Linked DNA regions of Teredinibacter turnerae T7901. The protein of the gene in region 2 binds, or shares a complex with, the protein of the main gene of each other region. Links are inferred from orthologs where the notes say so. Each region holds a gene or a part of one and is shown on either strand. Other genes may lie near its edges.

Region 1 (3,129 bases), 1.2 Mb from region 2 along the record:
GCTGGTCGTTCGGCGCGAGTTCTACCGCCAGCTCGGGGGCGTTAGGTAATTCCGGCCAGTGCAGAGCAATAACGTCCTTGGCCTGGTTGATCGCGCTGCGGGTCTCGCTCCAAAGCATCATCCCAGCCCGCGTTTTATGGGCTGTATCGAGAACATTTTCGGATAAGCTGCGGTCGATCGCGGTAATCGCGTTCAGTTGCATGAAATGCGCGGCAACCACGGCTTCAGAGTGGGTCAGGTCCTGTTCGGCGTCACGCATAGCGGTGAAGGAAATTCCGCCCAGAACAACAATTGGCAGTAGTGTGAGAATCAACAGTTTGTGTGTTACACGAAAGTAACTCAATCCCAGCATAAATACATCAACTCGGTTATTAAGATATGTCGGAGAAATAGTTTTCCGTTCTAAGTCTAGTTAGGTTCGCGGCCCGTCTTGTTACGATTTTGTGATAGTTTCAGTGCGCGGCTGGGGTACCCAGGGGATGCCTGGCGGAATTCAGTTGCACTCGTCAGGGTGTACAAGAAAAGAGCAAGATCGAGGTTCTAAATCGCGCCTCGATAAAAAATACGCTTCACGGGTATAATGCCCTGCTTTTAATAACGCGAGATATTTCAACTTCAATGAGCTATCAGGTTCTTGCGCGCAAGTGGCGACCCGCTAATTTCCGCGAAATGGTGGGCCAGGAGCACGTTCTGCGTGCGCTGATCAATGCGCTTGATCACAACCGATTGCACCACGCTTACTTGTTTACGGGTACGCGGGGCGTCGGCAAAACCACTATTGCCCGGATTCTCGCGAAATGCCTTAACTGCGATAGTGGCGTTACATCTACGCCGTGTGGCGAGTGCACATCCTGCGTTGAAATTGCTGAGGGCCGGTTTGTCGACCTCATCGAGGTGGACGCAGCATCGCGTACCAAAGTTGAAGACACCCGGGAACTACTCGACAACGTTCAGTACGCACCCACGCGCGGGCGCTACAAAATATACCTGATCGACGAAGTGCACATGCTCTCCAACCACAGTTTCAACGCATTGTTGAAAACGCTGGAAGAGCCGCCTGAGCATGTGAAGTTTCTGTTGGCCACCACCGATCCGCAGAAACTACCGGTAACTATCCTGTCCCGTTGTTTGCAGTTCAATCTCAAAAATATGAGCCCTGAACGCATAGTGGGGCACCTGCAAAATGTGCTGGAGAAAGAGGCGATTCCCAGTGACAACGCGGCATTGTGGTCGCTGGCTCGCGCTGCGGATGGCAGTATGCGCGATGCGTTAAGCCTCACCGATCAAGCCATCGCCTTTGGCAGTGGTAAAGTTGCCGACAGCGATGTGGCTGCGATGCTGGGCACTATTGATCACCAGCTTATTCAGCGGTTGATTGAAGCCCTGATTGAAAGCGACGGCGCCAGATTACTCAACGCTGTAGCCGAGTTTGCAGAGCACGCGCCGGACTTCGATGCAGCGCTCAGCGATTTGCTCACGATGCTGCACCGCATCGCCATTGCCCAGGCACTTCCCGAAGCGCTCGACAACAGTTTCGGTGATCGCGCACAAGTACTCGATTTTGCTGCGCGTCTCACACCAGAGGATGTGCAACTGTTTTATCAGACGGCGTTGATAGGTCGGCGTGATTTGCCCCTGGCCTCCGACAGTCGAAGCGGCTTTGAAATGTCGTTGTTACGCATGTTGGCGTTCCGTCCGCAGGGCTTGGTAGACGTTCCGGCTAATGTGCTGCCCGCGTCCGTAGCACCAGCATCGCTCGGTGCTACGGACGCGCCCGCACAGGAGAACGCACCGGCAAAAAAGTCTGAACCTGAGTTGCCCGTGCCTGCATCAGTGGCAGGCGAGCCAATTGCTGCGCAGGCTGATGCTCCAGCTCCACAGCAGGCACCAGAGAAGAATAATGTTGCACCGGAATCTTTGCGCGAACCGATTGCTGCACCTGGGCCAGGGTCTGAGGATTACCCTCCCTGGGAAGAAGCGCCTGGAACACCGGTTGACGTCGAGAGTTTGCATCTCTCTGTTGCCAGCGACGCAACGCCATTGGCTGAAACCACGCGGCCGGGTAAATCAGCGGCCGCGAGCATCGCTGCGCAATTGCGTGAACAAGTTAAGGAAATTACCGGAGCCGAGGGGTTCTCGGCGCCGAAACGGCCGCCTGCAGATTCTCCCGCTCAGTCGATATCACAACCGCAACAAAAGCAGGCAAATAGCCAGCATTTGGGGACAAAGGTTGAACTTCAGCAATTGACCCCCGATAACTGGGTAAAGGTGTTCCGTACCGCGAACATCCGCGGCATCATGCAGAGCACGGCCGCGAATGTGGTATTGCTCGGGCGCGAAGAAAACCACCTGCTATTTGCGCTGGATGAATCGCGTGCGAGTCTGTATGACAGCTCGCATGCGCAACGGCTGGCGGATCTGTTATCGGATTATTTTGGCATGCCGGTGAAAGTGGATATTCAACTGCAATCGCTGCCGCCCGAATTACAAACTCCGGCGCAAATTGGCGAACGAGAAAAACGAGAGCGCTACGAAAACGCGCTTGAATCTTTGGCGGCAGATCCCGTTGTACAAACTTTACAGTCAGTATTTGGGGCTACCCTTAACGAAGGGTCAGTGACGTTTCCCAACGAGTGAGAGGTTATCTATGAAAGGCTTGGGCGATTTGATGAAGCAAGCGCAGGAAATGCAGGAAAAGATGCAGCGCATGCAGGAAGACCTTGCCAACCAGGAAGTGCAGGGCGAAGCTGGCGCAGGTTTGGTTGCTGTAATTATGACTGGCAGGCACGACGTAAAAAAAGTCACCATCGATCCGAGCTTGCTGAGCGAAGATAAAGAAATGCTTGAGGACCTTCTGGCGGCGGCGGTGAACGATGCTGTGCGTCGCGTCGAAGATGCCAACAAGCAAAAAATGTCGGACTTGACCGGCGGCATGCAAATGCCCCCTGGCTTCAAAATGCCGTTTTAGTCGATTCTTTCATGTTCTCTCCCTTAATAGACCAACTCATCACCTCATTGCGCGTATTGCCGGGCGTTGGCCCAAAGTCGGCTACTCGCATGGCCTTTCATCTTCTGGAGCGCAATCGCGAAGGGGCTCAGGCGTTGTCGCAGGCCCTGGCTGAGGCGTCG
Region 2 (3,129 bases):
CGCAGGGCAGCCCCTCGCGCAGGTGCAGACTGATATACAACGTGCGTTGGAGGCGTTTCTGTAAACGAGGGAATTGCCGTAACGACTTATTCGCGGCGTAGTCGGTATTTTCGATGGTGTGCTTCTCGGTCTAGCTGCTGATTTCGAATTAGTGTCAACAGGTTCTAAGTCATTAGAAGTCGGGTTCGCAATGGATGCTGGTTGGGCATTGTGTAAATGGGTGTACAAACTCCAGCGTTGTGGCATGAAGTAAAAGGCGATCGGATGCTTGCTGGATCGCGTCGGGAGCGTAAAAAGCGTCACCCAGGATGGGATGTCCAAGTTGTTGCATATGAACTCGCAGCTGGTGGGAGCGACCCGTGATAGGCGTTAGCTCAATACGGGTAGTTTGCAGGTCCAGCCGCCTCTCCAGTACTTTGTATTGCGTATGAGCGTGTTTACCCTGTTCCAGGTCTACTTTCTGCTTCGGTCGGTTTGGCCAGTCGCAAATCAGCGGTAAGGTGATTTCGCCGCGATCCTCGGCAACAATACCTGCTACCGTTGCCGTATAGGTTTTAGTCATTTTGCGCTGCTCGAACAAGCGACCGAATCGCACCAGGCTTTCGTGGGACTGCGGGAAAATAACCAGGCCAGATGTAGCCATATCCAAGCGATGCACCACGCGAGAATTGGGGTGTTGGTGTACAAGCTGATCGAAGGCGTTATCCGGAGTTGCCAATCCGGGAACGGTGAGCAGCCCCGCGGGCTTGTTGATGGCGATGATATGATCGTCTTGATAAATAATTGCTAAATCTTGCATATCGGCATTTTATGGGAGTGGCATAAATTTCGGAATATCAATGACAGCGTTTTGTTTTCATGGCTGTAAATATTGCCGTTATTGAAGCGCGCTCTGTGGTCGAAAAAGTGTGTTTATTGGCATGCAGGGTTAATAAAAGCAATAAAGCAAAGTTGAGCTAAATTCATGAGTAAAACAACACCGCCTTACCCCTGGCAAAATACCTATTGGCACCAATTTGCCGGGCAGGTTACTCAGGGGCATTTGCCTCATGCGATTTTATTGCAGGGGGTAGCGGGTATTGGTACGGAAAGTCTTGCGCGGGCGATGGCCGAGTTTTTGATGTGCTCGTCTCCGGTTGAACAGGCTGCATGTGGGCAATGTAAAGTGTGTCGTTTATTGCAGAGCCACAATCACCCCGATCTGTTTCTGCTCTCGCCGGAGGAGAAAAGCGTTGTTATCAAAGTTGATCAGGTTCGCCAGCTGACTGAATTTGTCGCGAAAACCTCGCAGCAAGGTGGTCGTAAACTGGTAATCATTGAGCCCGCAGAAGCAATGAATATCGCTGCCGCAAACGCACTCCTGAAATGTTTCGAAGAACCCTCGGGTGACACGGTTTTTATATTGGTGTGTCATCACGCTAACCGGCTGCTGCCGACCATTCGCAGCCGCTGTGCTTGTCACACGCTTCCAGTGCCAGAGCGTGCCCTGGCCGTATCCTGGCTGGAAACCATGGGCGTGGAAAGCGCGGCACTCCTGCTGGATGAAACTCATGGCGCGCCACTTACTGCGCATCAGTGGTCCCGAGACGACGTTATTGCAAGCCAGGACAAGGCGTGTGAGCTGCTGGTTGCGGCCTTGCAGACACAGAAGCCAGTTACTACGGTTGCAGGCACGCTTGCTGGTGAGTGCTCGGGTCTCGAACTCGCGGAGCTATTGATCAATTGGCTGGAACAGCTGATCCGTGAGCGAACTCGTGGCAGCCGACGGTCGCTGCTTGCCCACTGGGAGCCGTTGGTTGGTGTTGCTCAGGCCCTATCTACCGTGGAATTGTTCAAGCTGCGCGAGGTCTATTGCCAGCGCAAAGCACAGCTACTCGCCAACCCTAATTTGAACGCGAACATGGTAATCGAAGATTTGCTTTTGGAGTGGCAAAGGTATGCACTTCAAGCCGCGCGGCAAGGGAAGTTAGTGGCACAAGTATAAACTTCGCTGTGCTTTGGTTAGCTGCGTTATAATAGAATTTAATGTCACCTATGTGGCTGTATATTGTTTGATCAGGAGTTAGTGTCGCAATGAAAGGTTTAGGCGGTGCCGCCCGCAATGGTATTCTCTCGTTGACGATCCGCGATAAGGCGGTGCTATACGCCGCTTATATGCCATTTGTGAAAAATGGTGGTTTATTTATCCCGACAAACAAGAGCTATAGTCTCGGCGATGAAGTTTTTATGCTACTGAGCCTGATGGACGAGCCCGAAAAAATCCCGGTGGCGGGTAAAGTTGTTTGGATCACCCCTAAGGGCGCTCAAGGCAACCGCGCAGCGGGGATAGGTGTGCAATTTAGCGGGGAGGACGATGTCGCCTCGAAGAAAATCGAAACATACCTGGTTGGCTCGCTGGAGTCGGATCGCCCCACCCATACAATGTAGCCATTTAGGGCACGGAGGTGGCTCCCGCCAGTTTTGTGCTGCCTTACCCTTCAATCCTTTCGAAAGTTCGCATGCTTGTTGATTCTCACTGTCACTTAGATCGTCTCGACCTTACAAAATACGCCGATGGACTCACTGGTGCCATCAATGCCGCCCGGGCACAGGGGGTTGCGGAGTTGCTGTGTGTTTGCATTAGCGAAGAAAACCGCGACAAGGTGGTCGCGATAGCTAAAGCGTTTGATGGCGTATACGCCTCGGTGGGGGTGCACCCCTCCGACGTAGGCGACTCTGTCGTATCCGTCGCTGCATTGAGTGAGTGGGCCGCCATGGACCGGGTAATCGCACTGGGAGAGACTGGGCTCGACTACCATTACAGCCAAGACACTGCCGAGGCGCAGAAACGGAGTTTCGCTAACCACTTAGTGGCAGGTGCGGAGCTGAAACTTCCGGTGATCATTCACACACGAGCGGCAAAGGCCGACACTCTGGATTTAATGGCGGCACATGGGTGTCGCGAAACCGCTGGTGTGATGCACTGTTTCACCGAAGATTGGGAGATGGCGCGCGCGTCACTGGATTTGGGGTTTTATATCTCTATCTCGGGAATTGTCACTTTTCGCAATGCGGCTGAACTGCGTGATGTGGTGCTGAAGATCCCCGCCGATCGATTACTGGTTGAAACTGATTCGCCGTACCTTGCGC
Region 3 (3,155 bases), 2.5 Mb from region 2 along the record:
TTATGGAAAACCGTGCAAACTCACCTGGCGGCTGGCGAACCCGGCGAGTTGAACCCCGCGGAGTTGAACGACACGCAAAAAGACCTGCGCCGCAAAACCCACGAAACCATCGCCAAAGTCACCGACGACTACGGCCGACGCCAAACCTTCAACACCGCTATTGCCGCGGTTATGGAGTTGCTGAACGAGGTGGGCCGCAATGCCGATCGCGCCAACGAGCAAGGTCTTTCGGTTGAGCGGGAAGCGCTGGAAGCTGCCGTTCAGGTTCTCGCCCCTATCGTGCCGCACATCTGCCACGAGCTTTGGTTAGCACTGGGCCACAGTGAGCCGGTGCTGGACGTCACCTGGCCTGCGGCAGACGAAGAGGCGATGGTGAAGAGCTCAATTACACTGGTTGCCCAGGTCAACGGCAAAGTACGAGCGAAGCTGGAAGCACCCGCGGACGCCGACAAGGATGCACTGGAGAAGCTCGCCCTGGCAGACCCGAACGTACAGAAGTTCATCGCCGATAAAATGATCCGCAAGATCATCGTAGTACCAGGAAAACTGGTCAATATCGTGGTGGCCTAGTGAATCGCTCACCTTTCCCGAAAACCAGCGCGCTGCTTGCCTGCGCGCTGTGTCTGGTCCTAAGCGCCTGTGGCTGGCAGTTGCGCGGGGTTAATCCGCATTCCACCAGCACCGCGCTGCCAAGCGAGCTCCACGTGCTGGCCCGCGAACCCAACAGCGCCATGGCACGGACACTGCGCCGCATCCTCACCAGTAAAAATATACACCCCACCAGCACGGCGGCTCTCACGCTCGAACTGGATGACGTACGACTCGAAAAACGCCCGCTGTCAGTAAGCGAAACCGGAGTGACGGCGCAGTATCAGCTTGTGCTGACCGTGCGCTATCACTACAGCCAGGGAGCCGCTTCAGCCCAACCGCTACGCAGTGCAGTACAGGAAGTTTCCAGTTGGCGCACCTACGATTTCGACCCGAAGATTATCGTCGCCAAAAACCAGGAAGAGCAGGCGTTACGCGAGGAAATGCGAGAAGAATTAGCCTGGCGTATGCTCGATGCGGTACCTGAATTATCCCGTGCGGAAGTGACGGCAGATTAATGGCCAAGCTTCGCGCCGACCAACTTCCAGGCGCGCTGAAAAAGCGCCTGGCACCGGTGTACCTGGTTACCGGAGACGAACCTCTGCTGAGTCAGGAGTCCTGCGATGCGATTCGCCAGACGGCGAAAAAACAGGGCTTTATTGAGCGCGAGCTGTATCACACAGACGCGGGCTTCAGTTGGGACGAGCTGTACAACGCCACCAATGCCATGTCTCTGTTCGCAGACAAAAAAATTATCGAAATCCGTATACACAATGGCAAACCCGGTGATGCGGGTAGTAAGGCGATTCTGGAGTTTTGTGCGAACATCAACGACGACACCTTATTGCTCCTGGTAAGCCCCAAAATCGACTCCCGCAGCCAGAATAGCAAGTGGTACAAAGCGATAGACCAGGCCGGGGAAGTCATCACCATCTGGCCAGTCGGCCCGGCACAATTGCCGCGCTGGGTGGATACCCGCTTAAAGCAAGCCGGTCTCAACGCTGACAGCGAAGCTATCGATATTCTCTGTGCCAAAACGGAGGGCAATTTACTCGCCGCGGTACAAGAGGTGGAAAAACTCAAACTGGTCGCTGAGGGAAATTTTATCGATGCCCAGATGATGGCCAACGCGGTTATGGACTCCGCGCGTTACGACACCTTCGGCATGGTCGATAAAGCAATTTTTGGTGACAGTCGCGCGGCGGCAGAAAGCCTGCAGGGGCTGCGCGCTGAAGGTACCGAAGCCCTGGCACTGCTGTGGGCGCTGACCCGCGATATCCGCACGCTCACCAATATCAAAGAAGGCCTGCAAGCCGGAGAGAACTTCGACCTGGCCGCTAAGCGCAACGGCGTATGGGATAAACGCAAACCGCTGTTCAAACAGGCGATCCAACGCCACAAACTGCCCCAACTCTACGGCCTGTTGCGCAAAACAGCACTGGCTGATCGCATCGCCAAGGGTAGCGCCAAAGGCGATATCTGGAATCTGCTGCTGGATATCACACTCGGGCTCGCTGGCGTTAATGTCCACAGTGCCAAAACTGCCCGCCAGGAAATCTTGCGCTAGCCGCTTATCCCCTATTTCTCCAGCTATCGACCCGCACTGCCATACTTGAATATACTTGGGAACGCTTGAATCAATTCTTGCCAGGCCCAAGCCTGTAAGCTTGTACGGCGAGAACTCACTCAGCCAAGCTCCATCGTGCAGATTGGGGCAATGGACGACTCTCATGCCGGTACAGCGACTCACCAGGATAGCGCTCACACTTGCCCTGTTTGCTAGCGCGCTTCCGCTCGCCACGGCAGCAGACTCAATTCCCGTGCGCGTGCACGAGATTGAAAACCAGGGCGCCTACAATAAGCGCTACAGCTACTTTCTAGTGCTACTGGAACATGTGCTCAATGCTTCTTGCGAAGAGTGTGTCATCGAGAAAGTCGCCTTCCCCTTGGCCACGTCCACACGTAACGCGGTTCACCTGCAGAAGGGCCGCATCGATGTTGCCTGGATCAACACAAACCCCGCCCGCGAGAAACTGCTGCGGCCTGTCCGAATCCCTATCTACAAGGGGCTGATTGGCTGGCGGCTGCTACTTGCCCGCGAAGGTACAGCCAACAAACTGAGGAACGTAGCCAACCTGGAACAACTGCAGACATTTTGGGCCGGTCAGGGGCACGATTGGCCCGATACGCCCATTTTAAAAAGTGCCGGCCTTCAGGTGCGCACCAGCGACAGCTGGGAAGGCATTATTCATTTATTGCAGCAAGAGCGTATCGACTACTTTCCGCGTGGTTTGAACGAAATTATTTACGAAGCACAAACCCTGCGGCATCAAGGTATTGTGATTGAACATTCCCTCGCCTTGCACTACCCGGCAGCCGTGTATTTTTATGTCGCCAAAGACAATCAGGTGCTTGCACAACGGCTGGAGGCTGGGTTTGAAACCATTATCAAAAACGGCGAGTTCGACCGGTTGTTCCACCACTTTTTTGGTGCCGATATTCGCGAAGCTCACTTGGAAACGAAGCGAATTATCGAGCTGAAAAATCCTAATCTGCCGCCGCTCACT

The links.
Region 1: the proteins of TERTU_RS07655 (region 2) and dnaX are in contact, whole or in part, in a cryo-EM structure (PDB 8GIZ), measured with the Escherichia coli proteins. The link is inferred for Teredinibacter turnerae T7901 from one-to-one orthologs.
Region 3: the proteins of TERTU_RS07655 (region 2) and holA are in contact, whole or in part, in a cryo-EM structure (PDB 8GIZ), measured with the Escherichia coli proteins. The link is inferred for Teredinibacter turnerae T7901 from one-to-one orthologs.

What each region holds. Positions count from the first base shown.
Region 1 is NC_012997.1:3,025,330-3,028,458, reverse strand. What follows is about bases 154-3,127. They hold dnaX (DNA polymerase III subunit gamma/tau), read left to right. Parts: upstream 154-618; coding sequence 619-2,637; downstream 2,638-3,127. Other genes in these bases: recR (recombination mediator RecR), read left to right, coding at 2,980-3,127; TERTU_RS12110 (YbaB/EbfC family nucleoid-associated protein), read left to right, coding at 2,648-2,968; TERTU_RS12120 (methyl-accepting chemotaxis protein), read right to left, coding at 154-352. Also shown: more of TERTU_RS12120, read right to left, coding at 1-153; more of recR, read left to right, coding at 3,128-3,129. UniProt on the Escherichia coli protein: Part of the beta sliding clamp loading complex, which hydrolyzes ATP to load the beta clamp onto primed DNA to form the DNA replication pre-initiation complex.
Region 2 is NC_012997.1:1,798,002-1,801,130, forward strand. What follows is about bases 1-2,974. They hold TERTU_RS07655 (DNA polymerase III subunit delta'), read left to right. Parts: upstream 1-964; coding sequence 965-1,984; downstream 1,985-2,974. Other genes in these bases: tmk (dTMP kinase), read left to right, coding at 1-64; TERTU_RS07650 (RluA family pseudouridine synthase), read right to left, coding at 173-799; TERTU_RS07660 (PilZ domain-containing protein), read left to right, coding at 2,074-2,427; TERTU_RS07665 (TatD family hydrolase), read left to right, coding at 2,499-2,974. Outside these bases: more of TERTU_RS07665, read left to right, coding at 2,975-3,129. UniProt on the Escherichia coli protein: Part of the beta sliding clamp loading complex, which hydrolyzes ATP to load the beta clamp onto primed DNA to form the DNA replication pre-initiation complex.
Region 3 is NC_012997.1:4,287,790-4,290,944, forward strand. What follows is about bases 131-3,130. They hold holA (DNA polymerase III subunit delta), read left to right. Parts: upstream 131-1,105; coding sequence 1,106-2,155; downstream 2,156-3,130. Other genes in these bases: leuS (leucine--tRNA ligase), read left to right, coding at 131-570; TERTU_RS17245 (LPS-assembly lipoprotein LptE), read left to right, coding at 570-1,106; TERTU_RS17255 (substrate-binding periplasmic protein), read left to right, coding at 2,319-3,130. In the rest of the region: more of leuS, read left to right, coding at 1-130; more of TERTU_RS17255, read left to right, coding at 3,131-3,155. UniProt on the Escherichia coli protein: Part of the beta sliding clamp loading complex, which hydrolyzes ATP to load the beta clamp onto primed DNA to form the DNA replication pre-initiation complex.